DNA from 4 places in the Shigella sp. SIG3 genome. Region 1 is predicted to be linked to each of the others. Evidence: predicted binding sites of a transcription regulator. Region 1 holds the regulator's gene; each other region holds the start of a gene.
What was found. The regulator Fur, encoded in region 1, represses iron uptake genes when iron is present. The targets are predictions, from matches to a motif close to ATAATAATGAGAACNACTATCAA.
Positions count from the first base shown of each region.

Region 2: a site for Fur is predicted at 3,520-3,542, ahead of feoA (ferrous iron transporter A). Genes of this name have one in related genera too.
Region 3: a site for Fur is predicted at 2,525-2,547, ahead of zupT (zinc transporter ZupT). Genes of this name have one in related genera too.
Region 4: a site for Fur is predicted at 3,749-3,771, ahead of bfd (bacterioferritin-associated ferredoxin). Genes of this name have one in related genera too.

Region 1 covers NZ_JBQZXE010000021.1:25,948-33,734, forward strand. The annotation lists gene glnS (glutamine--tRNA ligase) at 1-977, shown strand, start outside; gene chiP (chitoporin ChiP) at 1,556-2,962, shown strand; gene chiQ (ChiQ/YbfN family lipoprotein) at 2,999-3,325, shown strand; gene fur (ferric iron uptake transcriptional regulator) at 3,409-3,855, opposite strand; gene uof (fur leader peptide) at 3,848-3,934, opposite strand; gene fldA (flavodoxin FldA) at 4,144-4,674, opposite strand; gene ybfE (LexA regulated protein) at 4,814-5,107, opposite strand; gene ybfF (esterase) at 5,247-6,011, opposite strand; gene seqA (replication initiation negative regulator SeqA) at 6,196-6,741, shown strand; gene pgm (phosphoglucomutase (alpha-D-glucose-1,6-bisphosphate-dependent)) at 6,767-7,787, shown strand, end outside.
Region 2 covers NZ_JBQZXE010000003.1:81,128-88,914, reverse strand. The annotation lists gene rpnA (recombination-promoting nuclease RpnA) at 1-404, opposite strand, end outside; gene feoC ([Fe-S]-dependent transcriptional repressor FeoC) at 607-843, opposite strand; gene feoB (Fe(2+) transporter permease subunit FeoB) at 843-3,164, opposite strand; gene feoA (ferrous iron transporter A) at 3,181-3,408, opposite strand; gene ACUU1I_RS01705 (Tex family protein) at 3,846-6,167, opposite strand; gene greB (transcription elongation factor GreB) at 6,264-6,740, opposite strand; gene ompR (osmolarity response regulator transcription factor OmpR) at 6,968-7,687, shown strand; gene envZ (two-component system sensor histidine kinase EnvZ) at 7,684-7,787, shown strand, end outside.
Region 3 covers NZ_JBQZXE010000039.1:207-7,993, forward strand. The annotation lists gene ubiK (ubiquinone biosynthesis accessory factor UbiK) at 1-188, opposite strand, end outside; FMN riboswitch at 310-458, shown strand; gene ribB (3,4-dihydroxy-2-butanone-4-phosphate synthase) at 562-1,215, shown strand; gene yqiD (protein YqiD) at 1,476-1,646, shown strand; gene zupT (zinc transporter ZupT) at 1,704-2,477, opposite strand; gene ygiD (4,5-DOPA-extradiol-dioxygenase) at 2,620-3,408, shown strand; gene ACUU1I_RS09440 (glutathionylspermidine synthase family protein) at 3,446-4,606, opposite strand; gene ACUU1I_RS09445 (DUF1190 family protein) at 4,612-5,283, opposite strand; gene tolC (outer membrane channel protein TolC) at 5,431-6,912, opposite strand; gene nudF (ADP-ribose diphosphatase) at 7,117-7,746, shown strand.
Region 4 covers NZ_JBQZXE010000003.1:11,614-19,400, forward strand. The annotation lists gene rplB (50S ribosomal protein L2) at 1-222, opposite strand, end outside; gene rplW (50S ribosomal protein L23) at 240-542, opposite strand; gene rplD (50S ribosomal protein L4) at 539-1,144, opposite strand; gene rplC (50S ribosomal protein L3) at 1,155-1,784, opposite strand; gene rpsJ (30S ribosomal protein S10) at 1,817-2,128, opposite strand; gene ACUU1I_RS01350 (prepilin peptidase) at 2,507-2,974, shown strand; gene bfr (bacterioferritin) at 2,971-3,447, opposite strand; gene bfd (bacterioferritin-associated ferredoxin) at 3,520-3,714, opposite strand; gene tuf (elongation factor Tu) at 3,897-5,081, opposite strand; gene fusA (elongation factor G) at 5,152-7,266, opposite strand; gene rpsG (30S ribosomal protein S7) at 7,363-7,787, opposite strand, start outside.

The DNA of each region.
Region 1 (7,787 bases):
GTACGCTTGAGTTCCAGGACAACCGTCGTCTGTACGACTGGGTACTGGATAACATCACCATTCCTGTTCATCCGCGCCAGTACGAATTCTCGCGCCTGAATCTGGAATACACTGTGATGTCCAAGCGTAAGCTGAACCTGCTGGTGACCGACAAGCACGTTGAAGGCTGGGATGACCCGCGTATGCCGACCATTTCCGGTCTGCGTCGTCGTGGTTACACTGCGGCTTCTATTCGTGAGTTCTGCAAACGCATCGGCGTGACCAAGCAGGACAACACCATTGAGATGGCGTCGCTGGAATCCTGCATCCGTGAAGATCTCAACGAAAATGCGCCGCGCGCAATGGCAGTTATCGATCCGGTGAAACTGGTTATCGAAAACTATCAGGGCGAAGGCGAAATGGTCACCATGCCGAACCATCCGAACAAACCGGAAATGGGGAGCCGTCAGGTGCCGTTTAGCGGTGAAATTTGGATCGATCGCGCCGATTTCCGCGAAGAAGCTAACAAGCAGTACAAACGTCTGGTGCTGGGTAAAGAAGTGCGTCTGCGTAATGCTTACGTCATTAAGGCTGAACGCGTGGAGAAAGATGCCGAAGGTAATATCACCACCATCTTCTGTACTTATGACGCCGACACCTTAAGCAAAGATCCGGCAGATGGTCGTAAAGTCAAAGGTGTTATTCACTGGGTGAGCGCGGCACATGCGCTGCCGGTTGAAATCCGTTTGTATGATCGTCTGTTCAGCGTGCCTAACCCAGGTGCTGCGGATGATTTCCTGTCGGTGATTAACCCGGAATCGCTGGTGATCAAACAGGGCTTTGCTGAACCGTCGCTGAAAGATGCGGTAGCGGGTAAAGCATTCCAGTTTGAGCGTGAAGGTTACTTCTGCCTCGACAGCCGCCATTCCACGGCCGAAAAACCGGTATTTAACCGCACCGTTGGGCTGCGTGATACCTGGGCGAAAGTAGGCGAGTAATTTTAAGTTCTACCAAGCCGGGTGAGGCATTTACGTCGCATCCGGCAATAAATAGACAATAAATTTCAAACGCTAAATTGCCTGATGCGCTTCGCTTATTAGGCCTACATGATCTCTGCAATATATTGAATTTGCGTGCTTTTGTAGGCCGGATAAGGCGTTCACGCCGCATCCGGCAAGAAATAGCAAACAATCCCAAACGCCGCGCTCTGCGGCGTTTTTTCTGCTTTTCTTCGCGAATTAATTCCGCTTCGCAATTTATCCATAAAATAAATTTAAAATCACAAAACATAATTAAATAAAATGTAACCGCTTTCATCTTGCTGGAATTTCACGTTTTTATTCTTCTGCAAGCCTTTCAACCGCAAACTTAAGCCTTGTAACAAAAATCATCAAAATATGTGCGGTTGCTCATGTTCTTACATTCTGGTTACAGAAAGAGATTGATAATTCGCGTCGCGAAAAATAGTCTGTTCCTGTAGTCAGCGAGACTTTTCTCAACGCTACTTTTTTAATTTTTATTTTTTTTCGCTGTTCACCTTTGGTGCAGCAATTTATACGTCAAAGAGGATTAACCCATGCGTACGTTTAGTGGCAAACGTAGTACGCTGGCGCTGGCTATTGCCGGTGTTACAGCAATGTCGGGCTTTATGGCAATGCCGGAGGCTCGCGCCGAAGGATTCATCGACGATTCAACCTTAACCGGCGGTATCTATTACTGGCAGCGTGAACGCGACCGTAAAGATGTTACCGACGGCGACAAATACAAAACCAACCTTTTTCACTCCACCTGGAATGCCAACCTCGATTTTCAGTCCGGTTATGCTGCTGATATGTTCGGCCTTGATATTGCTGCGTTTACGGCGATTGAAATGGCGGAAAACGGCGACAGCTCCCACCCGAACGAAATCGCGTTTTCAAAAAGTAATAAAGCCTATGACGAAGACTGGTCCGGCGACAAAAGCGGTATAAGCCTGTATAAAGCTGCGGCCAAATTTAAATACGGTCCGGTTTGGGCGAGGGCAGGTTACATTCAGCCAACCGGTCAAACGCTGTTAGCGCCGCACTGGAGCTTTATGCCGGGTACTTATCAGGGGGCGGAAGCCGGGGCGAATTTTGATTACGGCGATGCTGGTGCCTTGAGTTTCTCCTACATGTGGACCAACGAATACAAAGCGCCGTGGCATCTGGAAATGGATGAGTTTTATCAGAACGATAAAACCACCAAAGTTGATTATCTGCACTCCATCGGTGCGAAATACGACTTCAAAAATAACTTCGTACTGGAAGCGGCATTTGGTCAGGCGGAAGGGTATATCGATCAATATTTTGCCAAAGCCAGCTACAAATTTGATATCGCCGGTAGCCCGTTAACCACCAGCTACCAGTTCTATGGTACCCGCGATAAAGTTGACGATCGCAGCGTCAACGATCTTTATGACGGCACCGCTTGGCTGCAAGCGTTGACCTTTGGTTACCGGGCGGCTGACGTAGTGGATTTGCGCCTCGAAGGCACCTGGGTTAAGGCTGACAGTCAGCAGGGATACTTCCTGCAACGTATGACCCCAACCTACGCTTCCTCCAACGGCCGCCTGGATATCTGGTGGGATAACCGTTCCTACTTCAACGCTAACGGCGAAAAAGCGGTCTTCTTCGGTGCGATGTATGACCTGAAAAACTGGAATCTTCCAGGCTTCGCCATCGGCGCTTCCTACGTTTACGCATGGGATGCTAAACCTGCGACCTGGCAGAGCAATCCGGATGCGTACAACGACAAAAACCGGACTATTGAAGAGTCTGCCTACAGCCTGGATGCGGTCTACACCATTCAGGACGGTCGCGCCAAAGGCACGATGTTCAAACTGCACTTCACCGAATACGACAACCACTCCGACATCCCAAGCTGGGGCGGCGGTTACGGTAACATCTTCCAGGATGAGCGTGACGTGAAATTTATGGTAATCGCACCATTCACCATCTTCTGATGCCCGACGCGGCAGGTTTTGTGCCTGCCGCATTCAATGAAAAAACTGATTCTCATCGCCATGATGGCATCGGGGCTGGTAGCTTGTGCGCAATCAACCGCACCACAGGAAGACAGCCGTCTGAAAGAGGCATACAGCGCCTGTATCAACACCGCGCAAGGTTCGCCAGAAAAAATTGAAGCCTGCCAGAGCGTGTTAAACGTGCTGAAGAAAGAGAAACAACATCAGCAGTTTGCCGACCAGGAAAGTGTACGCGTACTGGATTATCAGCAGTGTCTGCGTGCAACGCAAACCGGAAATGATCAGGCGGTGAAAGCCGATTGTGATAAGGTCTGGCAGGAAATACGCAGTAATAACAAATAAGTGAGAGCTGTAACTCTCGCTTTTCTTATTTCCCTTGTATAAAAAAGCCAACCCGCAGGTTGGCTTTTCTCGTTCAGGCTGGCTTATTTGCCTTCGTGCGCGTGCTCATCTTCGCGGCAATCGCCTTCGGCACAGTGACCGTAAAGATAGAGACTGTGGTTAGTCAGGCGAATGCCATGTTTTGCGGCAATTTCACGCTGACGCGCTTCGATGGAATCATCACTAAATTCGATAACCTTGCCGCAGTCGAGGCAAATCAGGTGATCGTGGTGATGTTGCTGTGTCAGCTCAAATACGGATTTACCGCCTTCAAAATTGTGGCGGGTGACGATACCAGCGTCGTCAAACTGGTTCAGTACGCGATATACCGTAGCCAGACCAATTTCTTCACCCATATCGATCAGACGTTTGTATAAATCTTCCGCACTGACGTGATGGTTGTCCGGCTCCTGAAGAACTTCCAGGATTTTTAAACGAGGAAGCGTTACTTTCAGGCCAGCTTTCTTTAGGGCGGTATTGTTATCAGTCATGCGGAATCTGTCCTGTTACTAAGCGGTTCACTTCATTAGAAGAAGTGACAGAATTTGCTCTTGAGATAATGCGTATCATTATAGAATTGCCACGCCTAAATGAAAACCACAAGTCCCTGGCAAATATTGTTAATAAAAACGTGGCACAGCTTACATTTACAACGGCAAGGCCACTTGAACACTGGGACATTGTACAGGTACAACAGCAAAAGTTACAAATTTGTAGCAATTATTTTGATTGGCATTATCTATTAATACGGCGTAGACATGAGTCTACGCCGCATCACATCAGGCATTAAGAATTTCGTCGAGATGCAACTCTTCAGAAATCTGTTTAACCCATTTTTCTACACGTTCAGCGGTCAGTTCCGGCTGACGGTCTTCGTCGATAGCCAGACCGACAAAGTGGTCGTCATCTGCCAGACCTTTTGATGCTTCGAAATGATAGCCCGCAGTTGGCCAGTGACCAACGATGGTTGCACCGCGCGGTTCAATGATGTCGCGGATGGTGCCCAATGCGTCGCAGAAATATTCGGCGTAATCTTCCTGGTCACCACAACCAAACAGCGCAACCAGTTTACCATTGAAATCAATCTCTTCGAGAGTCGGGAAGAAGTCATCCCAGTCACACTGCGCTTCGCCGTAATACCAGGTTGGGATGCCCAGCAGCAGAATGTCGTAAGCTTCCAGATCTTCTTTGCTGCTTTTTGCAATGTCATGGACATCGGCAACGTCTTTACCAAGCTGTTTTTGAATCATTTTTGCGATATTTTCGGTATTACCGGTGTCGCTGCCGAAAAAGATGCCAGTGATAGCCATGAGTGAAATAACCTCTTGAAACTTATTGAAATGGGGGTGGAAAATTGCCCACGGATAAAGGCAATCATAGCAGAACAGGCAGTCTTGCGGAATCAGCAAACGAGCAGGACTGCACACTGTGCTACATGAAAGTGGAAATTTAAACGATGCCCTGACTACGCAGCGCCGCCAGTTGCTGCATTAACATCTCTTCGATCAGTTCGCTACGGCTCATATTACGCGATTCCGCCAGCTCGTTCAGCGCCTCGACAGCTTCCGCGTTCAGCTTCAGTTCGACACGCTTAAGGCCACGTACTTTGTCGCGTTTTAGCTGGTTGCGTTTATTAATACGCAGCTGTTCATCGCGCGAAAGCGGATTAGTTTTCGGTCGTCCCGGTCGACGCTCGTGCGCGAACAGATCTAATGTCGTACGGTCCGTTTGTTCTTTGGCCATGATCTTGGTGACTTCGGGGGAAACAATCAGCCAGGCCTCTGCCCGGATGGATAGCGCGCCATAATACATCAGCGCGATGACTCACGCCAACGCCCACGCGCGGAAAGCGACGCGGACGCTGGGTTTTTAATCAGTTGCGTTAATCATTGAGATAGCGACGGATAGCGCGTAATACCGCATCCGGTTTTTCAGCATGGACCCAGTGACCCGCGCCTGCAATCACATGCGCCCGTGCCTGTGGAAATTGTGCCAGTAAATCATCACGGTACTGCTCGCTAACATACGGAGAATTGCCGCCAGGGATAAACAGGGCAGGGTGATCCCATGCCGGGATTTTCTCCCAACCCACAATATGCGGATACTGATCCCACAATACCGGTACGTTAAAGCGCCACTCCCCGTCAACAAAAGATTTCAACAGAAACTGAATCACCCCTTCTTCATTAAGATGCTGGCGCATTATTGCTGCTGCTTGCTGGCGAGTTTGTGCGTCCGATTCACTGACCGCGTTGATAGCTGCGAAAATCTCATCATGACGGCGTACGTGATAGTCGACCGGTGCGATATCGATCGCCACCAGTTTATCGATGCGATCGGGGGCCAGTGCAGTAAGTGCCATTACCGCTTTACCGCCCATGGAGTGACCGATAAATGTTGCTTTGTCGATCTGCAGTGCATCCAGGGTATCAACAAGATCCTGCGCCATCGCCGGGTAATTCATTACCGGCTCTCTTGGTGAAAGACCGTGGTTACGCATATCAACCTGGATGATATTGTGATCGTTTACCAGATCGCGAGCCAGTACGCCAAGGTTGTCGAGGCTACCAAACAGACCATGGACAAGAACGATGGGAGAATTATTGTGCTGGTTTTGTGCAGTTTGCGCGCGGATATTTAATTTCATGGCAAAGTTCTTTTTTTCGCGTTGTCGGGTTAGGGTATTATGTTGACCATTGTGCCACAGGGCTGCAACAAATAAGGTTTATTCCGAGTTTTTCTGCAAGCCAGGCTTGACGCTATCCGCTGCCGGGATTTATTCATATACTCTTGGCGACTTGTATTCAGCTAAGACACTGCACTGGATTAAGATGAAAACGATTGAAGTTGATGATGAACTCTACAGCTATATTGCCAGCCACACTAAGCATATCGGCGAGAGCGCATCCGACATTTTACGGCGTATGTTGAAATTTTCCGCCGCATCACAGCCTGCTGCTCCGGTGACGAAAGAGGTTCGCGTTGCGTCACCTGCTATCGTCGAAGCGAAGCCGGTCAAAACGATTAAAGACAAGGTTCGCGCAATGCGTGAACTTCTGCTTTCGGACGAATACGCAGAGCAAAAGCGAGCGGTCAATCGCTTTATGCTGCTGTTGTCTACACTATATTCTCTTGACGCCCAGGCGTTTGCCGAAGCAACGGAATCGTTGCACGGTCGTACACGCGTGTACTTTGCGGCAGATGAACAAACGCTGCTGAAAAATGGTAATCAGACCAAGCCGAAACATGTGCCAGGCACGCCGTATTGGGTGATCACCAACACCAACACCGGCCGTAAATGCAGCATGATCGAACACATCATGCAGTCGATGCAATTCCCGGCGGAATTGATTGAGAAGGTTTGCGGAACTATCTAAAACGTTGCAGACAAAGGACAAAGCAATGGCAATCCACAATCGTGCAGGCCAACCTGCACAACAGAGTGATTTGATTAACGTCGCCCAACTGACGGCGCAATATTATGTACTGAAACCAGAAGCAGGGAATGCGGAGCACGCGGTGAAATTCGGTACTTCCGGTCACCGTGGCAGTGCAGCGCGCCACAGCTTTAACGAGCCGCACATTCTGGCGATCGCTCAGGCAATTGCTGAAGAACGTGCGAAAAACGGCATCACTGGCCCTTGCTATGTGGGTAAAGATACTCACGCCCTGTCCGAGCCTGCGTTCATTTCCGTACTGGAAGTGCTGGCAGCGAACGGCGTTGATGTCATTGTGCAGGAAAACAATGGCTTCACTCCGACGCCTGCCGTTTCCAATGCCATCCTGGTTCACAATAAAAAAGGTGGCCCGCTGGCAGACGGTATCGTGATTACACCGTCCCATAACCCGCCGGAAGATGGTGGTATCAAGTACAATCCGCCAAATGGTGGCCCGGCTGATACTAACGTCACCAAAGTGGTGGAAGACAGGGCCAACGCACTGATGGCCGATGGCCTGAAAGGCGTGAAGCGTATCTCCCTCGACGAAGCGATGGCATCCGGCTATGTGAAAGAGCAGGATCTGGTGCAGCCGTTCGTGGAAGGGCTGGCCGATATCGTTGATATGGCGGCGATTCAGAAAGCGGGCCTGACGCTGGGCGTTGATCCGTTGGGCGGTTCCGGTATCGAATACTGGAAGCGCATTGGCGAGTATTACAACCTCAACCTGACCATCGTTAACGATCAGGTCGATCAAACCTTCCGCTTTATGCACCTCGATAAAGACGGTGCGATCCGTATGGACTGCTCCTCCGAGTGTGCGATGGCGGGTCTGCTGGCACTGCGTGATAAGTTCGATCTGGCGTTTGCTAACGACCCGGATTATGACCGTCACGGTATCGTCACTCCGGCAGGTTTGATGAATCCGAACCACTACCTGGCGGTGGCGATCAACTACCTGTTCCAGCATCGTCCGCAGTGGGGCA
Region 2 (7,787 bases), on a different contig from region 1:
CACAGCGAATAGGGATAGGGGCTTTCAATACCGTGGTAAAACAACAATGGCACCACCATCGGCAACGTTTTGTATCCAGCATCAAGGTGATTTTGCATTGCGGCAATAGCGTAACGCATCATGCGAAATGCGATCAGTTTGTTTGAGGTGCTTTGATGTTCAATCAGACAATAGATGTATCCTGGTCCTTGTTCCGTTTTCACCGACCACAGCACATCGGAATAGCTTTCACGCAGATCGTCATCAATAAAGCTGCTCGACTCCAGCTTGAGGGTTTTCATATCACAGAGCGCGTGAATGGGTGCCGGTAAATGAAACGCAAGAAAATCGCGTGCCGTCTCCGGTTGGCGTAAAAAGAGTTTGAACAGCGCATCATGTGGGGTGGAACTCTGCTTTTTACTCATGGCGTTCCTTCACCTGTTGTTTGAATGCCGCGACTCTACGCGCCACTCCACATCTGTGCATTAGCGAGTTTTCATCCCTGCGAGACGCTTTCAGAGGAACTTACGTTGCGCTGCAAGAATTGCATTTTTATGGAAAGCCGCACGCAAAAAAGCCCGGATGCAAACGCATACCGGGCTTTTCAAAACAGGCGATGGAGTATGGTTAACGCAGCGCCCACCACTCGCGCAGACAGGCTTTGCCTTCCGGGCAGCTTTTACAACTGCCAGAGAGGCAGCCGTCAGGTTCTTCCTGAATCCGCACGGCTTTGCCCATGCTTTCCAGCTGTTGCAGCATGGCGTTAATCATTGGCTGCGGAGTGTTCAATGTCTGGCTTATCTGGGTCGCTTCCATACGGCCCCGTAACGCCAGCAAATCACGTACCTGAATAAGTGAAGCCATTAATGGCAATCACCGGTGGTGCTGGCTGCGCAGCAACTGCTTACCGACTTGCGGGTTGCCAGCAGTTCGATATCCACCCGGCTACGCGCGCGGCGCAGCAGACCGATAACTACGATGTTAAACAGGATTACCGCCAGAATGCACACCAGGCTGTAAGTTGGGTGCTGACTGTAGCTGGCGACCTGATAGAACAATGTTGCCAGTGAGTAAGCGATATTCAGCCCCCACAGGATGGAGAAGCCCATCCAGCCACGGCTTGATTCACGGGCGATGGCTCCCATCACCGAGATACATGGTACATACAGCAGGACGAAAATCAGGTAGCTGTATGCGGCAGCTGCGCTACCGAATTTCTGATCCATCACGCCCATCGCCCCGGTACCCATTTCACCGTCGCCTTTGCTAGCTTCAATGGGGTTCATCAGTACGCTAAGGCTGAAGGTGTCTTTCAGGCTCTGCCAGGTTTCATCTACCGCACTGAACAGCTCTTCACCGAGGTTGAATTCCGCCGGATTGAACTCTTCGTCCTGAATATTTTCTGCGGTGTAGAGGGTGTTGAGCGTACCCACCACCACTTCTTTTGCCATTGCGCCCGTAAACAGGCCAACCGTTGCCTGCCAGTTATCTTCATGTACGCCAATCGGCTTGAAGACAGGGGTTATCACCCGGCTGACGGAAGCCAGCGCCGAGTCGTTGATGTTATCGACGATTTTCCCGCTCAACGAGAAGCTGTTGAAAGCGCTCAGGAAAATGCTGACGATGATAATCACTTTACCAGCACGCAGAACGAAGCCCTTCAGACGCTGCCAGGTCTGGATAATCAGGCTTTTAACGTGTGGTACATGGTATACCGGCAGCTCCATGACAAACGGCGTTGCTTCACCGCGCATGATGGTGTACTTGAGCATCAGGCCAGTCAGCACCGCCATCACGATACCGAGCATATACAGCGAGAAAACCGCCAGGGCACCGTTCTGCCCGAAGAAGGCAGCCGCGAATACTGCGAAGATAGCCAGACGCGCGCCGCAGGACATAAACGGTGCCATCATGATGGTCATCAGACGTTCACGCGGTGCATCAAGCGTACGTGCGCCCATTACCGACGGTACGTTACAACCGAAACCGACGATCAGCGGCACAAAGGATTTCCCCGGCAAGCCCAGCGCCTGCATCAGGCGGTCCATCACAAACGCTGCACGCGCCATATAGCCGGAGTCCTCAAGGAAGGAGAGGAACAGGTACATCATGCCGATCTGCGGCACCAGTGGCAGCACGGTGTTAATACCGCCACCCATGCCCTGGGCGAGGAAGATAGTCAGCCAGTCCGGGAAGTGGAGCGTGTAGCCAATCCATTGAATACCATGCACAAATAGCGCCACGGAGCCGACGTCAAACAGCGGCTGTAACGCCCCGCCGATGTTGATAGCCAGCAGGAACATCAGGTACATCACAAAGAGGAAAATCGGCAGACCGAGGAAACGGTTGAGCACGATTTTATCTACCGCAGTGGTGAAACGGCTGGGTTCTGCCGTCAGGGTGTTGCTTACCACATCACAGATGGCAGCAATGCACTGGTAACGCGCATCGGCAATGTGCAGCGCCGGATCATCCATTTCATTACGCAGACGGGCGAGGGTGGCATCCAGATGCTGCGACGCTTCACCGGCGTAGGCGCGGCTGTAGATATCGCCTTCCAGCATTTGCAGGCCCAGCCAGCGACGTTGTTTCAGCGGGATGTCGGAAGGCATCACTTTTGCCAGTGAATCTGCTTCGTTGAGTAGCGGCTGTGCGTAATGCACCAGTTCCACATTCTCGTTAGCTTTATAGCGATCAATCGCCAGCTTGAGCGCTTCAATACCGCGACCACGGGTTGAAACCAGCGGGATCACCGGGCAGCCAAGACGTGCCGATAGAGCATCAATTTCAATACGAATATTTTGCTTCTCGGCAATGTCGAGCATGTTCAGCGCCACGATGCAGGGAATGCCGAGTTCCAGCAGTTGCAGCGTCAGGTACAGGTTACGCTCAAGGTTAGACGCATCCACCACGTTAATCAGCAGGTCGGCGTCGCCACTCAAAATGTAGTGACAGGCGATTTGCTCATCGAGCGAGGTCTGCGATGAGATGGTGGTCAGAGAATAGGTGCCGGGCAGGTCCACCAGCGTGACCTGATGATCGGTGGTGGAGAATTGCCCTTCTTTACGTTCGACGGTAACGCCAGCCCAGTTACCTACACGCTGACGTGCGCCAGTGAGCTGGTTAAATAAGGTTGTCTTGCCAGAATTTGGATTACCAATTAAGCCAATGGTTAATTTTTTCATTGTTGTTATCACCGTATTAACAGGAAACCGCTTCCACTTCTAATAAGGCCAGATCTTTTTTGCGTAATACCAGGCTCACACGACGGGTTTCGATATGAATGGGGTCGCCGAGTGGAGCGACGCGCACCACATCAAAAGAGGAGCCAGGTAACATGCCTAGAGAAAGCAGTTTTTGGCGATATGCCGGGCTGATTTCACGGGAAAAGCCAGTGATTTTCCACGCAGTATCTGGAGTGTATTGCATAGGTGCCTACTTGTTTCTCATTAACTGGATAACTACCTCATGGGGCGTTTGACCGCGACATGAGACCAGATGATTTGCCAACAAAGGAGAGATTAAATAATCAACAACACAATGATAATGAGAATGGTTTCTATCAGCAATACTTAAAATGTGTACGAATGTTGGTTTGAATAATAATCTGACTCAATGTTGATGTGGCTCAAGGTTATATCGCAGCGAAAATATAATTCGAATAGTGAGTTACCCGGACTGGCTAATGTTTAATTAAGGTTTCAGTTGTTAATGAAGTGATAAATATTAACGGAGTATATTGTGAGTTTGGCTGTGGAATAAAAGTGCCGGAGATATTCTCCGGCACTTTTATGTCAGGCAAAGCGTTCGTTGCCAGATGCGGCGTGAACGCCTTATCGCGCAGGTTTAGGGGCCAGTCCGGGCGTTTAACGTTTTTTACCCATCGCTGCCGCCAGCGCATCCATCATCGCGCTATTACCGGCAGGCTGCGCTTCACGACCGCGTGGTTTGGCTGCCGGGCGGTTGTTTTGCGGGCGTTCATTACCGCCGCCGCGACGAGAGTTGGTTTCGCCAGGCTGCTCGTCCAGACGCATAGTCAGGGCGATACGTTTACGCTGAAGATCCACTTCCAGCACTTTCACCTTCACAATGTCGCCCGCTTTCACCACGGTATGCGGATCTTCCACAAACTTGTTCGACAATGAAGAGATGTGAACCAGGCCGTCCTGATGCACGCCAATATCGACAAACGCGCCAAAGTTGGTGACGTTGGTCACTGCGCCTTCGAGGATCATACCCGGTTGCAGGTCGTTCATTGTCTCGACGCCATCGGCAAACTGAGCGGTTTTAAATTCCGGACGCGGATCGCGACCCGGTTTTTCCAGCTCTTTGATGATGTCAGTTACTGTCGGCACACCGAATTTTTCATCAGTAAAGTCAGACGCTTTCAGGTTACGCAGTTCGCTGCTGTTACCCATCAGATCTTTCAGTGCCTGCTGTGTTGCTGCCAGAATGCGTTCCACCACCGGATAGGCTTCCGGATGAACGGTAGAGGCGTCCAGCGGGTTATCACCGTGGTTAATGCGCAGGAAGCCCGCGCACTGCTCGAAGGCTTTCGGCCCCAGACGGCTGACTTTCAGCAGTTGCTGACGGTTCTGGAACTGGCCGTTCTCATCGCGCCAGGCCACGATGTTTTGCGCCATCATGCGCGTCAGGCCCGCCACGCGGGTTAATAGCGGAACAGAAGCGGTGTTGAGATCGACGCCAACGCCGTTTACGCAGTCTTCTACTACTGCATCCAGTTTGCGGGCCAGTTGCGTCTGGCTGACGTCATGCTGATACTGACCTACGCCGATAGATTTCGGATCGATTTTCACCAGCTCCGCCAGCGGATCCTGCAAACGGCGGGCGATAGATACCGCACCACGCAGCGAAACGTCGAGATCCGGGAACTCCTGCGCTGCCAGCTCGGAAGCTGAGTAAACCGACGCGCCAGCTTCGCTGACGATCACTTTCTGTGCGGTCACTTTCGGGAACTGCTTCTGCACGTCGAGATAGAAACGTTCAGTTTCGCGGGAAGCTGTACCGTTGCCGATCGCCACCAGTTCAACGTTATGTTTTTCACACAAGGCAGCAACGGTCATCGCTGCTTTTGCGGCTTGTCCGGTGTGCGGGTAAATGGTATCGGTCGCCACCAGTTTGCCAGTGGCATCGACCACCGCCACTTTTACCCCGGTACGCAGACCCGGATCGAGGCCCATCGTTGCACGCAGTCCGGCAGGGGCCGCCATCAGCAGATCGTGCAGGTTACGGGCAAAGACGTTGATTGCTTCATCTTCCGCGCGTTCGCGCACGGTACCCATCAGTTCGGTTTCCAGATGCATCAGCACCTTGATGCGCCAGGTCCAGCTCACTACGCTTTTGCGCCAGCTATCCGCCGGGGCATTGTTCAGGCGCAGGCCAAGGTGATCCATGATGATTTGCTCGCAATAGCTCTCTTTGGGCGGCTCATCGAACTGCGGATCGGCATTCAGCGAAAGCTGGAGTACGCCTTCGTTACGCCCACGGAACATCGCCAGCGCGCGGTGAGAAGGCACCGTGGACAACGGTTCGTGATGATCGAAATAGTCGCGGAATTTCGCCCCTTCCTCTTCTTTACCGCTCACCACCGTAGAAACCAAATGCGCGTTCTTCCACAGATAATCACGCACTTTCGCCAGCAGCGCGGCATCTTCGGCAAACCGTTCCATCAGGATATAGCGCGCGCCATCCAGCGCGGCTTTGGTATCTGCCACGCCTTTATCGGCATCAACATATTGTGCAGCGGCGACTTCTGGCGTGTGTGACGGATCGCTCCACAGCAGGTCAGCCAACGGCTCAAGCCCTGCTTCAATGGCGATTTGCCCGCTGGTGCGGCGTTTAGGTTTGTAGGGCAGGTAGAGGTCTTCGAGTTCGGTTTTGCTTAGGGTGGCGTTGATGGCCTTCGCCAGATCATCGGTGAGTTTGCCTTGCTCGGAAATGGATTTGAGGATCGCCTGACGTCTCTCTTCCAGCTCGCGCAGATAGCTCAGACGCGTTTCCAGATTACGCAGCTGCGTGTCATCCAGACCGCCGGTGATTTCCTTACGATAACGTGCGATAAACGGCACGGTATTCCCTTCATCAAGCAGGCGAACGGCAGCGTCAACCTGTTCCGGGCGCGCCTGAATTTCACCCGCAATAATGCGGCAGAACGAATCATTCATCATGGTTTGAGTTCATCTTTTCGGATCAAAAATCAGGGGATAGTTATACGGACTGGCTGGCAAAAATGCCAGCCATCGGCAGGAGGTTAAGACTCTTCCTTACGGTTTCACGTACTCGATAGCATTAACATACCAGTTCGCTTCCCCGGCAGGGGTATTCACCACCGCCAGATCGCCGACTTCTTTTTTCAGCAATGCGCGGGCCATCGGGGAATCGATAGAGATGTAATCTTTACGGCCAAAAATTTCATCGTAGCCGACAATACGGAAACGGTGAGTCACGCCATCGTCGTTTTCAATCTCCACCCACGCGCCAAAAAAGACTTTGCCTTCCTGCTGAGGGGAGTAATCGACAATTTTGAGATTTTCCAGGCATTTAGTGAGATAGCGCACGCGACGGTCGATTTCACGCAGACGCTTTTTATTATACTGATAGTCAGCATTTTCGCTGCGGTCGCCCAGACTTGCGGCCCAGGTCACCTTTTTTGTGACCTCCGGGCGTTCTTCACGCCAGAGATAATTAAGCTCTTGTTTGAGTTTTTCATACCCTTCCCGGGTAACCAGGGGCGTTTTCATCTCGTTGATTCCCTTTGTCTGTTTGATAATGCGCACATTGGGTATAACGTGATCATATCAACAGAATCAATAATGTTTCGCCGAATAAATTGTATACTTAAGCTGCTGTTTAATATGCTTTGTAACAATTTAGGCTGAAATTCATACCAGATTTAGCTGGTGACGAACGTGAGCTTTTTTAAGAATACACGCTTACAAATTGTTGCGAACCTTTGGGAGTACAAACAATGCAAGAGAACTACAAGATTCTGGTGGTCGATGACGACATGCGCCTGCGTGCGCTGCTGGAACGTTATCTCACCGAACAAGGCTTCCAGGTTCGAAGCGTCGCTAATGCAGAACAGATGGATCGCCTGCTGACTCGTGAATCTTTCCATCTTATGGTACTGGATTTAATGTTACCTGGTGAAGATGGCTTGTCGATTTGCCGACGTCTTCGTAGTCAGAGCAACCCGATGCCGATCATTATGGTGACGGCGAAAGGGGAAGAAGTGGACCGTATCGTAGGCCTGGAGATTGGCGCTGACGACTACATTCCAAAACCGTTTAACCCGCGTGAACTGCTGGCCCGTATTCGTGCGGTGCTGCGTCGTCAGGCGAACGAACTGCCAGGCGCACCGTCACAGGAAGAGGCGGTAATTGCTTTCGGTAAGTTCAAACTTAACCTCGGTACGCGCGAAATGTTCCGCGAAGATGAGCCGATGCCGCTCACCAGCGGTGAGTTTGCGGTACTGAAGGCACTGGTCAGCCATCCGCGTGAGCCGCTCTCCCGCGATAAGCTGATGAACCTTGCCCGTGGTCGTGAATATTCCGCAATGGAACGCTCCATCGACGTGCAGATTTCGCGTCTGCGCCGCATGGTAGAAGAAGATCCAGCGCATCCGCGTTACATTCAGACCGTTTGGGGCCTGGGCTACGTCTTTGTACCGGACGGCTCTAAAGCATGAGGCGATTGCGCTTCTCGCCACGAAGTTCATTTGCCCGTACGTTATTGCTCATCGTCACCTTGCTGTTCGCCAGCCTGGTGACGACTTATCTGGTGGTGCT
Region 3 (7,787 bases), on a different contig from region 1:
CGAGTCCGTAACAGGACTTGCGTTTGGACGTCGAACTCTTCACGGCTTACAAGGTCGAGGCGCGTCAGCTGAGCTTGTAGGGTTTGGCGGATTTTTTTCTCCACATCTTCCCCGAACTCCCTGATTCCTTTAGGCATTGATTCGTGAACCTGGCGAGCGATTTGCTCAATTTTTTTCGGGTCAATCATTGTAGTTTCCCTGTACTGATAGGTGTTGAGTACCATTGTAGTGCGATAAGGGTAAGTCATAAACCAGAATTATGTGAAGCTATGCGTTGCTGCCGCTAATCATTAGAGTTATAGTGAATCCGCTTATTCTCAGGGCGGGGCGAAATTCCCCACCGGCGGTAAATCAACTCAGTTGAAAGCCCGCGAGCGCTTTGGGTGCGAACTCAAAGGACAGCAGATCCGGTGTAATTCCGGGGCCGACGGTTAGAGTCCGGATGGGAGAGAGTAACGATTCTGTCGGGCATGGACCCGCTCACGTTATTTTGGCTATATGCCGCCACTCCTAAGACTGCCCTGATTCTGGTAACCATAATTTTAGTGAGGTTTTTTTACCATGAATCAGACGCTACTTTCCTCTTTTGGTACGCCTTTCGAACGTGTTGAAAATGCACTGGCTGCGCTGCGTGAAGGACGCGGTGTAATGGTGCTTGATGATGAAGACCGTGAAAACGAAGGCGATATGATCTTCCCGGCAGAAACCATGACCGTTGAGCAGATGGCGCTGACCATTCGCCACGGTAGCGGTATTGTTTGCCTGTGCATCACTGAAGATCGCCGTAAACAACTTGATCTGCCAATGATGGTAGAAAATAACACCAGCGCCTATGGCACCGGTTTTACCGTGACCATTGAAGCGGCTGAAGGTGTGACTACCGGTGTTTCTGCCGCTGATCGTATTACGACCGTTCGCGCAGCGATTGCCGATGGCGCAAAACCTTCTGATCTGAATCGCCCGGGCCACGTTTTCCCACTTCGCGCGCAGGCAGGTGGTGTACTGACGCGTGGCGGTCATACTGAAGCGACTATTGATTTGATGACGCTGGCAGGCTTTAAACCGGCTGGTGTGCTGTGTGAGCTGACTAATGACGATGGCACGATGGCGCGTGCACCAGAGTGCATTGAGTTTGCCAATAAACACAATATGGCGCTCGTGACTATTGAAGACCTGGTGGCATACCGTCAGGCACATGAGCGTAAAGCCAGCTGAAAACCGCTGCTTAATTACTGCCTTAATCAAGAAACCGAAGTTGTAGCTGGCTTCGGTTTTTATTTTGCCCTGCTATGCAAGATGTTAATTCCGCTTCTCTTTCTATGAGAAAATTTCATTAATATCAGGCATTCTTTTTCATTATGATCAAAATCATATAATTGTTCCGTTATTATGCGACCATATGAATATATCCGAAAAAGGATATGTGAAATTTATGCGCTAAATGTTTAGTATTGTTAAATATTAAGGGTAAAAGGATGTTTATCGCCTGGTACTGGATTGTATTGATTGCTCTGGTTGTGGTGGGTTATTTCCTGCATTTGAAACGTTATTGTCGGGCGTTTCGCCAGGACAGAGACGCACTGCTTGAAGCGCGGAACAAATACTTAAACAGTACGAGAGAAGAGACAGCCGAAAAGGTAGAATAAGGCTTTCGTGAAGCTGGCAGAAGTTGTCCATGTGCTGGACAACTTCTGATGTTGTTTTTAACCAATTCCCGCCGTTTGTAGCAGCACTAAACTGAATCCCATCACTGACATTCCACATAGTACGCCATAGCTGGGGTTATTATTAGGGTCAATCTCTTTGGCGAGCGGCATTAATTCATCAACCGAGAGCGCCACCATAATTCCTGCAACCGCCGCCATGATTGCCGCCATGACCACCGGGGAAATCATGCTACCGAGGATTAACCACGCCAGCACACCACCAAGAATTTCTGCTAGTCCAGAAATCCCCGCCCACAGAATCGCGGTGCGTTTAGACCCCGTTGCCGCATAAACCGGGCCTGCCACTGCCAGACCTTCAGGGATATTGTGCAACGCGACGGCCAGTGCGATGCCAAATCCCAGCTCCAGGTTGCTGCTCGCCGTGACAAAGGTGGCAATCCCTTCCGGGAAGTTATGCAGACTGATGCCGAGAGTGAGCAGAATGGCTGTGCGCTTGATCGATTTTGGCAACAGCTGCACCGATTTTTGCATTAAATCCTGCGGATGCGCATGCGGCAACATGCGGTCCAGGCCAAAGTAGCCAAGCAGACCGAAGATAAACATTCCATAACCCAACACCGGCGACATTCCTTCAGCTGCTAGTGCGGCAGGAAGCATTTCCATTAATGAGATGAGCAACATGATCCCCGCCGCAAAACCTAGCGAAAACGCCAGTAAGCGGTTCGAGGGTTTTTGTCCGAGAACGCCGAGAAACGCGCCAATAAACGTGGCTGCCCCCGCCAGTATGGTCAGAATGAGAGGTACTGACATCGACAACTCCTTATAAATCTTCACCTTCAGGCAGATCGTCAAAATAACTGATGATCATCATCATTGTTATCCGGGTTCTTACTCCGCCGAACAAGCGTATTGTGAGGATATCAAAATGACACCTTTAGTTAAGGATATCATCATGTCTTCAACACGTATGCCAGCATTGTTTTTAGGTCACGGTAGTCCGATGAACGTGCTGGAAGATAATTTGTATACCCGCAGCTGGCAGAAGTTGGGGATGACATTGCCACGCCCGCAAGCGATTGTGGTGGTTTCGGCTCACTGGTTTACCCGTGGAACAGGAGTGACCGCGATGGAGACGCCGCCCACGATTCATGACTTTGGTGGCTTCCCGCAGGCGCTGTACGATACGCATTATCCTGCTCCGGGTTCGCCTGCGCTGGCACAGCGTCTGGTTGAGCTGTTAGCGCCGATCCCGGTGACGCTGGATAAAGAAGCCTGGGGCTTTGACCACGGCTCGTGGGGCGTGCTGATTAAGATGTATCCTGACGCCGATATCCCTATGGTGCAGTTGAGTATCGACAGTAGCAAACCTGCCGCCTGGCATTTCGAAATGGGGCGCAAACTCGCGGCGTTGCGTGATGAAGGAATAATGTTGGTCGCCAGCGGTAACGTGGTGCATAACCTGCGCACAGTGAAGTGGCACGGTGATAGTTCACCGTATCCGTGGGCGACGTCGTTTAATGAGTATGTGAAAGCGAATCTGACGTGGCAAGGGCCGGTAGAGCAGCATCCTCTGGTGAATTATCTCGACCATGAAGGTGGCGCGTTATCGAACCCAACGCCAGAGCACTATCTGCCGTTGTTGTATGTGTTAGGTGTGTGGGATGGGCAGGAGCCAATTACCATTCCGGTCGATGGTATAGAAATGGGCAGTTTAAGTATGCTGTCGGTGCAGATAGGCTAACAATTACCGGATGGCGAGTGCCATCCGGTATCGTGGCTTATTCAACAAAAATATGTGGATAAAACCGAGACATATCCTGGGTGATCAACGCACGGTCTTCACGAATGCCAATTCCGGCAGGTTGATCGTTCACCAGCCAGCTACCAATCAGCATATAGCTGTCGCCGAATTTCGGTAACGGGTGGAATTGCTGAACAATCATCCCTTCTTCGCCATACGGACCTTCCGCTGCTTCAATGGTTTTGCCGTTCTCAATGATCGACACGTTTGCGCCTTCACGGGAGAAGATCGGTTTAACCACATATTTTTCCATTTGCGGATGATCATCTTCCGCAAAATAAGCGGGCAGCAGGTTCGGGTGATTCGGGAACATCTCCCACAGTAGCGGTAGAAGTGCCTTGTTGGAGATAATACTCTTCCACGCCGGTTCCAGCCAGCGTACGCCAGCATCTTCCAGCTTGGTGGAGAACATTTCGCGCAGCATAAATTCCCACGGATAAAGCTTGAACAGGTTAGAAATCACCTGATCCTGTAAATCCGTGAACTGGCCTTTTTCGCCTAAACCTATCTCGTCGATGTAGAGGAACTCGGTGGCGATTTCAGCTTCGGTTGCGCAGTCCTGCAAATACTGAATGGTTCCGCGATCTTCCACCGTGTCGCGACAGCAGGTGAGATGCAGCAACTGGAAGCCACACTGTTCACGCAGCTCAACGAAGCGATCGATCAGTTTTTCTTGCAGACTGTTAAACTGGTCGCTGCCCTCCGGCAAGTTACCGGCGTTAAGCTGATCTTCCAGCCAGATCCACTGAAAGAACGCCGCCTCGTATAGTGACGTTGGCGTATCGGCGTTATTTTCCAGAAGTTTAGGTTCGCCAGTGCCATCCCACGCCAGATCAAGACGCGAATAAAGCGATGGCTGGTGAGTCAGCCATGATTGACGCACAAAACTCCAGGTGTGTTTTGGTATGCGGAATTTGGTCATCAGCTCATCGCTGGCGATCACTTTTTCCACCACTTTCAGGCACATCTGGTGCAGTTCGGCGGTGACTTCTTCCAGCTTTTCAACCTGGGCGAGGGTCAACTTGTAGTAAGCATCTTCACACCAGTACGGCTCGCCGTACATGGTGTGAAAATTGAAACCGTATTCGTGGGCTTTCTCACGCCAGTCCGGGCGCTCGGTAATACTGACTCTTTCCATCGGTATCAGCCACCCATTGAACGAGAAGAGGTGCCGGTTGCGCTACGCTGCATAGTGCTTTGTTTGGCAACAGATTCACCAAAACCGCCACGGGTAACGGTAGTGGTGGTCGCCGGTTTTGGTGCCATTGCCGTCTTCGGTACGGTCATGGTGCGGCCTGGCTGGGCTGCGCCATAGTTTTTACCCGTCGCGTCGGTATATTTACCGTAAGCCGGACTGGCCGGGTTTTTCGAGGAGAACAGCGGCTGCTGTGCAAATCCCGCGCCGCCGCCCATCAGACGCCCCATCATGTAACCGGCCATCAGCGGCATCCAGAAACTCCCGCTGGATTGCTGAGCCTGCGCCTGGTTTTCTGGTGCCATGCCAGCCTGGGCTGGTGCTTGCTGACACTGACCTTCACCAAATTCAGCAACACAGTCTTCACGGGTGGCGTATTTCGGCGCAGTACGTTCGGCTTCTTTCAGCGCATTGTTGTACGCGGTGGTACATTCGGCGCTTTTGCCTGGGTTTGCAGCTGAACAGTCGTCAGCATTTTGATAGAGAGACACTGTTTCATCACTCTTTTCACAGCCAGCCAGCATAAAAACAGTGGCAACCGCGAGAGCGACTGGTGTCAGATGGCGTGCGCTCCAGTTTTTGCGGAACGATGCGTGGCGTATGGATTTTGTCCGTTTCATTTTTGTCTTCCGGGACCAGTGGTAAATACCCATCAGAATAGAGGATGGCTGGTCGAAATTGAAGCGAGAAGGGGGAAGAATGCGGCAGATAACCCGTATCTTTACGTTGCCTTACGTTCAGACGGGGCCGAAGCCCCGTCGTCGTCATCAGTTACGGAAAGGGTTATGACCGTTACTGGTGGTAGTGCGTGCGGATGTTTGCTGAACGACGGGTGCCGGGCTATCAGGCGCATAACCATCAGCAATAGCATTCTGTTCCGGCGTTTGCGGGGCAACGTTTTCCGGATTAGTGGAAACCGGTTTGCTCAGCGCATTGTTCAGTGCCAGCAAATCCTGCTCGTTCAACGTACCCAGGGCTGACTTAATATTCAGCTGATTAATCAGGTAGTTATAACGCGCATTCGCCAGCTCTTGCTTGGCGTTGTACAGCGTGGTGGTCGCATCCAACACATCAACAATGGTACGCGTACCGACCGAGTAGCCCGCTTCCATCGCGTCTAATGAGCTTTGCGCGGAAACTACGGCTTGTTTGTAGGCGTTAATACTACTGATAGAAGCATTAATGTTGTTGAAGGAGGAACGTACGGTTTGCACGACGCTACGATGTGCGCTTTCCAGTTGCTCACTGGCACCAACAAAGTTGTACTGTGCCTGTTTCACCTGCGAGTTAACCATTCCGCCCTGATAAATCGGCAGCGAGAAGCTCAGGCCAACTTTGTTCTGGCCCATATTGCTATCGTCATACTGGGTACCAGCGGCACCACGGGTTTTCGAACCGCTATAAGAGGTGTCAGAAATCCCGGTAGAAGCCGTTAAATCCAGAGTCGGTAAGTGACCATCCTGCGCCTGGCGAATTTGCTCGCGCGCCAGGTCCTGGCTCAAGCATGCCTGTAACAGCGACAGGTTGCGTTTTTCGGCTTCTTTCAGCAGCGCGTTAACCGGCTGTGGTTTGTCGGTTTTAAAGTTTTCGACATTCAGCGCCGCCAGTTCCGGATAGTAGTTACCGGTGATCTGGCGCAGCTGCTCTACCGCGTTATCAAGGTTATTACGTGCGGTCACTTCGTTCGCCAGCACGGTATCGTACTGCGCGCGGGCGTTCTGCACGTCGGTGATCGCTACCAGGCCCACGTTAAAACGTTGGGTGGTTTGATCTAATTGACGGTAGATCGCTTCTTTTTGTGCCTGTGTATAGGAAAGAACGTCAATAGCATTCAACACGTTGAAATAAGCGGTCGCGGTGTTGAGGATCAAGGTTTGCTGATCGGTCTGATATGTGACGTCCTGAATCCCTGCTGCTTTTTCCTGCAGCGTTAACGCACGCCATTTCGACATATCAAAAATGGATTGAGTTAACTGCAGGGACGCACTGGTCGCGTTCGAGTTGATGCCGTTCGCGTCGCGGTAGCCGTTGCTATAGGTGTAATCTGCACCTAAACCTAGCTGTGGCAGTAATGGACTGCGCGCTTCATTAATTTTTTCAAAGGCAGCATCACGATCGGCGGCAGACTTACGCAATTCCGGGTTACTAAGGCGTGCTTGCTGATAAACTTGCATCAGGTTCTCGGCCTGGCTCAACGAACTGAACCCAGAAAGGCTCAGGCCGATAAGAATGGGGAGCAATTTCTTCATTTGCATTCCTTGTGGTGAAGCAGTATTTAGCGCGATCAAACTGTAAAATTATTGCGGATTCTAGCAGAAGCCGCTACCGCAAAAGGTTGGCGTTACGTGCCATAGGGCGTTAATGTGCCTCAATTTAACATATGACTGCTCAAACGGCAGTCAAACGTCGCTGAAATTCACATTTAATTCACTATTAGTGCCAGGACATTAACAATGCTTAAGCCAGACAACCTGCCCGTTACATTTGGCAAAAACGATGTAGAAATTATTGCACGAGAAACACTTTATCGCGGCTTTTTTTCATTAGATCTTTATAGATTTCGTCATCGTCTATTCAACGGGCAAATGAGTCATGAGGTACGGCGGGAAATTTTTGAGCGCGGTCACGCCGCAGTCTTGCTACCCTTTGACCCAGTGCGTGATGAAGTTGTGCTGATTGAGCAGATTCGGATTGCCGCGTACGACACCAGCGAAACCCCCTGGCTACTGGAGATGGTTGCCGGGATGATTGAAGAGGGTGAAAGTGTGGAAGATGTTGCCCGTCGCGAAGCGATTGAAGAGGCGGGACTGATAGTCAAACGGACCAAACCGGTGTTAAGTTTCCTGGCAAGCCCGGGGGGCACCAGTGAGCGTTCGTCAATTATGGTGGGCGAAGTGGACGCCACGACCGCAAGCGGTATTCATGGTCTGGCTGATGAAAACGAAGATATTCGCGTTCATGTGGTAAGCCGGGAACAGGCATACCAGTGGGTAGAAGAGGGGAAAATCGACAACGCAGCGTCGGTCATCGCTTTGCAATGGCTGCAGCTGCATCATCAAGCGTTAAAAAATGAGTGGGCATAAATGAAGCGTTACACACCTGACTTTCCTGAAATGATGCGCCT
Region 4 (7,787 bases), on a different contig from region 1:
GATACCGTCTTTGTTGCGTTTGAAGTCAACAATACGGTAAGCCTGCTTGTGGCCACCACCGATATGACGAGTGGTGATACGGCCATTGTTGTTACGACCACCGGATTTGCTGTTTTTTTCCAGCAACGGAGCAAAAGGTTTGCCCTTGTGCAGCTCAGGGTTAACCACTTTAACTACGTGGCGACGACCCGGAGATGTCGGTTTACATTTAACAACTGCCATTGTATTACTCCTCCGACTTACTCAGCGCCGCCAACGAAGTCCAGATTCTGGCCTTCTTTCAGGGTGACGTAAGCTTTTTTCCAGTCGCTACGACGACCGATACGCTGTCCGTGACGTTTAACTTTCCCTTTAACTACCAGGGTGTTAACGACTTCGACTTCGACTTCAAACAGTTTCTGCACAGCAGCTTTGATTTCTGCTTTGGTCGCGTCTTTAGCAACTTTGAGTACGATGGTGTTGGATTTTTCCATCGCAGTAGACGCTTTTTCAGAAACGTGCGGTGCACGCAGCACCTTCAGCAGACGTTCTTCACGAATCATGCCAGCATCTCCTCAACTTGCTTAACAGCATCAGCAGTCATTACGACTTTGTCGAAGGCGATCAGGCTAACCGGGTCGATACCAGTTGCATCGCGTACGTCAACCTTGTGCAGGTTGCGCGCAGCCAGGAACAGGTTTTCGTCCAGCTCACCGGTGATGATCAGCACATCTTCCAGAGCCATGTCTTTCAGTTTCTGTGCCAGCAGCTTAGTTTTCGGCGCTTCTACAGAGAACTTCTCGACAACGATCAGACGATCCTGACGTACCAGTTCGGACAGGATGCTTTTCAGCGCGCCGCGGTACATCTTCTTGTTAACTTTTTGACTGTGGTCCTGCGGACGAGCAGCAAAGGTCACGCCACCAGAACGCCAGATCGGGCTCTTGATAGAACCAGAACGCGCACGGCCGGTGCCTTTCTGGCGCCACGGTTTTTTACCGGAACCAGTTACTTCAGCACGAGTCTTCTGAGCACGAGTACCCTGACGAGCACCAGCTGCATAAGCAACAACAACCTGGTGAACCAGCGCTTCGTTGAAATCACGACCGAAGGTAGTTTCGGAAACAGTCAGCGCGCTCTGCGCGTCTTTCAATACTAATTCCATTGCTATCTCCTTACGCCTTCACAGCTGGTTTAACGATCAGGTCGCTACCGGTTGCACCCGGGACAGCACCTTTAACCAGCAGCAGGTTGCGCTCAGCGTCAACGCGTACTACGTCAAGGCTCTGAACGGTTACACGTTCGTTACCCATCTGACCTGCCATTTTCTTGCCTTTGAACACTTTGCCCGGAGTCTGGTTCTGACCGATAGAACCCGGAACGCGGTGAGACAAGGAGTTACCGTGAGTAGCGTCCTGGGTACGGAAGTTCCAGCGCTTAACGGTACCTGCGAAACCTTTACCTTTAGAGGTGCCAGTTACGTCAACTTTTTTAACGTCAGCAAACAGTTCAACGCTAATGCTCTGACCTACAGTGAACTCTTCGCCTTCAGCCAGGCGGAATTCCCACAGACCACGGCCAGCTTCTACGCCAGCTTTAGCGAAGTGGCCAGCTTCAGGCTTGGTCACACGGTTAGCTTTTTTAGCACCGGTGGTCACCTGAATAGCACGGTAGCCATCGTTAGCCAGGTCTTTAACCTGAGTAACGCGGTTTGCTTCAACTTCGATTACGGTTACTGGGATAGAAACGCCGTCTTCTGTGAAGATACGGGTCATACCCACTTTTTTACCGACTAAACCAATCATTGTTTCAACCTCTCAATCGCTCAATGACCTGATTAACCCAGGCTGATCTGCACGTCTACACCGGCAGCCAGATCCAGACGCATCAGAGCATCAACGGTTTTCTCGGTTGGCTCAACGATGTCAACCAGACGCAAGTGAGTACGGATTTCGTACTGATCGCGCGCGTCTTTGTTGACGTGCGGGGAGATCAGAACAGTGAAGCGCTCTTTGCGTGTCGGCAGCGGGATCGGACCACGGACCTGCGCACCAGTGCGCTTGGCAGTCTCGACGATTTCCGCGGTTGCTTGATCGATCAGACGATGATCAAACGCTTTCAGGCGGATACGGATTCTTTGGTTCTGCATGAGACCAGAGCTCCAATTATTTTATAAACGAAAATGATTACTCCTCAGACCCATTACGATTGATGGGAGAGTGTAACCGTTCTTACGTAGCTCCCCGATTGGGAGCATTGTTAGGTAGCCAAATTCGGCTAACTGAGGTTCAGATTGAACCTGCTGTCAACTACGACAAGCCCGCGCATTATACGCAAATCTGAGCCTGACGCAAGCATCGGGTAGAAATTAATCGCAACGCGCAGATTGCGAGCTGCATTCCACGAAATTTGTAAGGTTGTGAAGATAGCGTTTTTCACCGGAATCAGGTTAACAAATCAGCGCTCTCTCTGTTGCTGAGCATCCGGAGTTATTCGATGGTGATACTCCAATTACAGAGGATGTTTTATGGACACTACCCTTCCCTTTCTAATTTTGTACGCTTGTTTATCAGCCCTACTTTTTTTCTGGGATGCAAAGCATGGCTTGTTACCTGACAGATTTACGTGCCCGTTACTCTGGTCAGGTCTTTTGTTCTATCAAGTTTGTCATCCTGATGGTTTAGCCGATGCGTTATGGGGGGCAATTGTTGGTTACGGCACATTCGCTGTCATTTACTGGGGGTATCGCATACTGCGACATAAAGAAGGATTAGGCTATGGTGATGTGAAGTTTCTCGCCGCCCTTGGCGCCTGGCATTCATGGGCCTTCTTACCACGACTGGTTTTCCTTGCTGCCTCATTCGCTTGCGGAGCCGTAGTTATTGGTCTGCTCATGAGAGGAAAAGAATCATTAAAAAACCCGCTGCCTTTTGGGCCATTTCTGGCGGCTGCGGGTTTCGTTATAGGCTGGGATAGTTTGCTGATAGGCCGTTAATCTTTAACTTTAATTTGTGATTGCAGGTAATTTTGTAGGCCGATTTTACCGATGAGATCCAGTTCAGTTTCGAGCCAGTCGATATGACCTTCTTCATCAGCAAGGATCTCGATCATCATATCGCGGCTAACATAGTCATGAACGCTGTCGGCATATGCGATAGCCTCACGCAGATCCTTCGCGCCTTCCAGTTCTAATCGCAGGTCAGATTGCAGCATCTCCTCGACATCTTCACCAATCCCCAGTTTGCCTAAATCCTGTAAGTTGGGGATTCCTTCTAAAAACAAAATACGCTCGATATATTTATCAGCGTGTTTCATCTCATCGATGGATTCATGGTATTCGACGTCATTGAGACGCATCAGGCCCCAGTTTTTAAACATCCGGGCATGGAGAAAATACTGATTGATTGCGACAAGCTCATTTCCCAATAGTTTATTGAGATAATTTATGATTTTAACATCACCTTTCATTTTATAGTCCCTCCGCTTCCACTATTAGAGCGTAGATGGGGCTAGCGGGATGTCAAAAAATAAGCGTGGGCTTCAGGCAATCTCTTTAAATTCTGGCATCTGCATCAACTCGTCCTGCATCACTTCGCGCGCGGCGCGAATGCACTTACCGCATTGATTTCCCACAGGAATAAACTTACGCAATTGTTGGAAAGATTGCGGATGAAACTGACGGACTGCCTGGCGAATTTTTTTGTCACTTACACCATTACACAAACAAACGTACATGATTGCTCCCGTTCAAATTCTGCACAAAGTGTAAATGAGAATGGTTATGATTACAATAGCACAGTTTTATTTGCGCCATAGTTCAGCGAGCAAAATTACGACTAAATATTTCGAGCTCAAATTACGGGCAGCAAAAAGGGCGCCGAAGCGCCCTTTTCAATTCAAAACTAATTAACGTGTAATTAGCCCAGAACTTTAGCAACAACGCCCGCGCCAACGGTACGGCCGCCTTCACGGATTGCGAAACGCAGACCGTCGTCCATCGCGATCGGGTGGATTAGGGTAACAACCATTTTGATGTTGTCGCCCGGCATTACCATCTCTACGCCTTCCGGCAGTTCGATGGTACCAGTCACGTCAGTAGTACGGAAGTAGAACTGCGGACGGTAGCCTTTGAAGAACGGAGTATGACGGCCGCCTTCATCTTTGGACAGAATGTACACTTCAGATTCGAACTTGGTGTGCGGCTTGATGGTGCCCGGCTTAGCCAGTACCTGACCACGTTCGATTTCTTCACGTTTGATACCACGCAGCAGAATACCTACGTTCTCACCAGCACGGCCTTCGTCCAGCAGTTTGCGGAACATTTCAACGCCAGTACAGGTAGACTTCTGAGTCTCTTTGATACCAACGATTTCAACTTCTTCACCAACTTTGATGATACCGCGTTCTACACGACCGGTAACAACGGTACCACGACCGGAGATGGAGAATACGTCTTCGATCGGCAGCAGGAACGGCTTGTCAATCGCACGCTCTGGTTCCGGAATATAAGAATCCAGGAAGCCAGCCAGTTCCAGGATTTTCGCTTCCCACTCTGCGTCGCCTTCCAGCGCTTTCAGAGCAGAACCACGAACGATCGGAGTGTCGTCGCCCGGGAAGTCGTACTGAGACAGAAGTTCACGAACTTCCATTTCAACCAGTTCCAGCAGCTCTTCGTCATCAACCATGTCGCATTTGTTCAGGAACACGATGATGTACGGAACGCCTACCTGACGACCCAGCAGGATGTGCTCACGAGTCTGCGGCATCGGGCCGTCAGTCGCAGCAACTACCAGGATCGCGCCGTCCATCTGAGCAGCACCGGTGATCATGTTTTTAACATAGTCGGCGTGCCCCGGGCAGTCTACGTGTGCGTAGTGACGGGTCGGGGTGTCATATTCAACGTGAGAAGTGTTGATGGTGATACCACGAGCTTTTTCTTCCGGCGCGTTATCGATCTGGTCGAATGCACGAGCAGCACCGCCGTAGGTTTTAGCCAGTACGGTGGTGATTGCAGCGGTCAGAGTAGTTTTACCGTGGTCAACGTGGCCGATAGTACCAACGTTAACGTGCGGTTTTGTACGTTCAAATTTTTCTTTAGACACGGCTATATTCCTTACTATAGTGCTCTCCCCTTCAGGAGAGAGCACGGGACTTTGGTATTAACCCTTAGGCTTATTTACCACGGGCTTCAATTACGGCCTGAGCAACGTTACTCGGCGCTTCATCATACTTCAGGAATTCCATAGTGTATGATGCACGACCTTTGGTCAGAGAACGCAGCTGAGTTGCGTATCCGAACATTTCAGACAGCGGTACTTCAGCGTGGATCTTAACGCCAGTAACTTCAGATTCCTGACCTTTGAGCATACCACGACGACGGCTCAAGTCACCGATAACGTCACCGGTGTTCTCTTCCGGAGTTTCTACTTCAACCTTCATGATCGGCTCAAGCAGAACTGGTTTCGCTTTCTTAAAGCCTTCTTTAAAGGCGATAGAAGCAGCCAGTTTAAACGCCAGTTCAGAGGAGTCAACGTCATGGTAAGAACCGAAGTGCAGACGAATACCCATGTCTACTACCGGGTAGCCTGCCAGCGGACCTGCTTTCAGCTGTTCCTGGATACCTTTATCAACGGCCGGGATGTATTCGCCAGGGATTACACCACCTTTAATGTCGTTGATGAACTCGTAGCCTTTCGGGTTTGAACCCGGCTCCAGCGGGTACATGTCGATAACAACATGACCATACTGACCACGACCACCAGACTGTTTCGCGTGTTTACCTTCAACATCGGTAACTTTCTGGCGGATAGTTTCACGGTAAGCAACCTGCGGTTTACCTACGTTCGCTTCAACGTTGAATTCACGCTTCATACGGTCAACGATGATGTCGAGGTGCAGTTCGCCCATACCCGCGATGATGGTCTGGTTAGATTCTTCGTCAGTCCATACACGGAAAGACGGGTCTTCTTTAGCCAGACGGCCCAGAGCCAGACCCATTTTTTCCTGGTCAGCTTTGGTTTTCGGTTCAACTGCGATGGAGATTACCGGCTCAGGGAATTCCATACGTTCCAGAATGATCGGCGCATCCGGGTCACACAGGGTGTCACCAGTGGTTACGTCTTTCAGACCGATAGCAGCAGCGATGTCGCCCGCGCGAACTTCTTTGATCTCTTCACGTTTGTTAGCGTGCATCTGAACGATACGACCGAAACGCTCACGTGCAGCTTTCACGGAGTTCAGTACGGTATCACCAGAGTTAACCACACCGGAGTAAACACGGAAGAAGGTCAGGTTACCAACAAACGGGTCGGTAGCGATTTTGAACGCCAGTGCAGAGAACGGCTCGTCATCACTTGCGTGACGTTCAGCCGGAGTGTCTTTACCGTCGTCCAGGATACCGTTGATCGCAGGTACGTCAACCGGGGATGGCAGGTAATCAATTACCGCATCCAGCATCGCCTGAACACCTTTGTTCTTGAACGCAGAACCACAGGTTACCAGGATGATTTCGTTGTTCAGAACGCGCTGACGCAGAGCACCTTTGATTTCTGCTTCAGTCAGTTCTTCACCACCCAGGTATTTTTCCATCAGCTCTTCAGAAGCTTCAGCTGCGGATTCGATCAGGTTCTGGTGCCATTCGTTAGCCAGTTCAACCATGTCTGCCGGGATATCTTCGTATTCGAAGGTTACGCCCTGGTCAGCGTCGTTCCAGTTGATAGCTTTCATTTTCACCAGGTCAACAACACCGGTGAAATGTTCTTCAGCACCAATCGCCAGCTGCAGCGGAACCGGGTTCGCGCCCAGACGGGTTTTGATCTGGTTAACAACTTTCAGGAAGTTCGCACCCATGCGGTCCATTTTGTTAACGAACGCAATGCGCGGAACTTTATATTTGTTTGCCTGACGCCATACGGTTTCAGACTGCGGCTGAACACCACCAACTGCGCAGTAAACCATTACCGCACCATCGAGAACACGCATGGAACGTTCTACTTCGATTGTGAAGTCAACGTGCCCCGGGGTGTCGATGATGTTGATGCGATGCGGCTCATACTGCTTAGCCATACCAGACCAGAATGCAGTAGTCGCAGCGGAAGTGATGGTAATACCACGTTCCTGCTCCTGCTCCATCCAGTCCATGGTTGCAGCGCCGTCATGAACTTCACCGATTTTATGGTTTACACCGGTGTAGAACAGAATACGTTCGGTAGTAGTGGTTTTACCGGCGTCGATGTGCGCACTGATACCGATGTTACGGTAGCGTGCGATGGGTGTTGTACGAGCCATTTGTTTCCTCGTTTATCTTTTAGGCGTTCAATTTAAGTAGCCCAAAGCGGGCTGCTTACTGGAAGCGCCCGCCTGGTGACTAAAACTCCGAAGGGATTACCAACGGTAGTGTGCGAACGCCTTGTTGGCTTCGGCCATACGGTGAACGTCTTCACGTTTCTTAACTGCAGTACCTTTGTTTTCTGCAGCATCAGAAAGTTCGTTCGCCAGGCGCAGAGCCATGGATTTATCACCGCGTTTACGAGCAGCTTCAACGATCCAACGCATTGCCAGAGCATTACGACGAACCGGACGGACTTCAACTGGTACCTGATAAGTAGAACCACCAACGCGGCGAGACTTAACTTCTACAGTCGGGCGCACGTTTTCGAGAGCTACTTCGAATGCTTCCAGTTCAGATTTACCAGAGCGCTGAGCCAGGGTCTCCAGCGCGCTGTATACGATAGATTCAGCAGTAGATTTTTTACCATCTACCATCAGGATATTTACAAATTTAGCCAGCAGTTCTGATCCGAACTTCG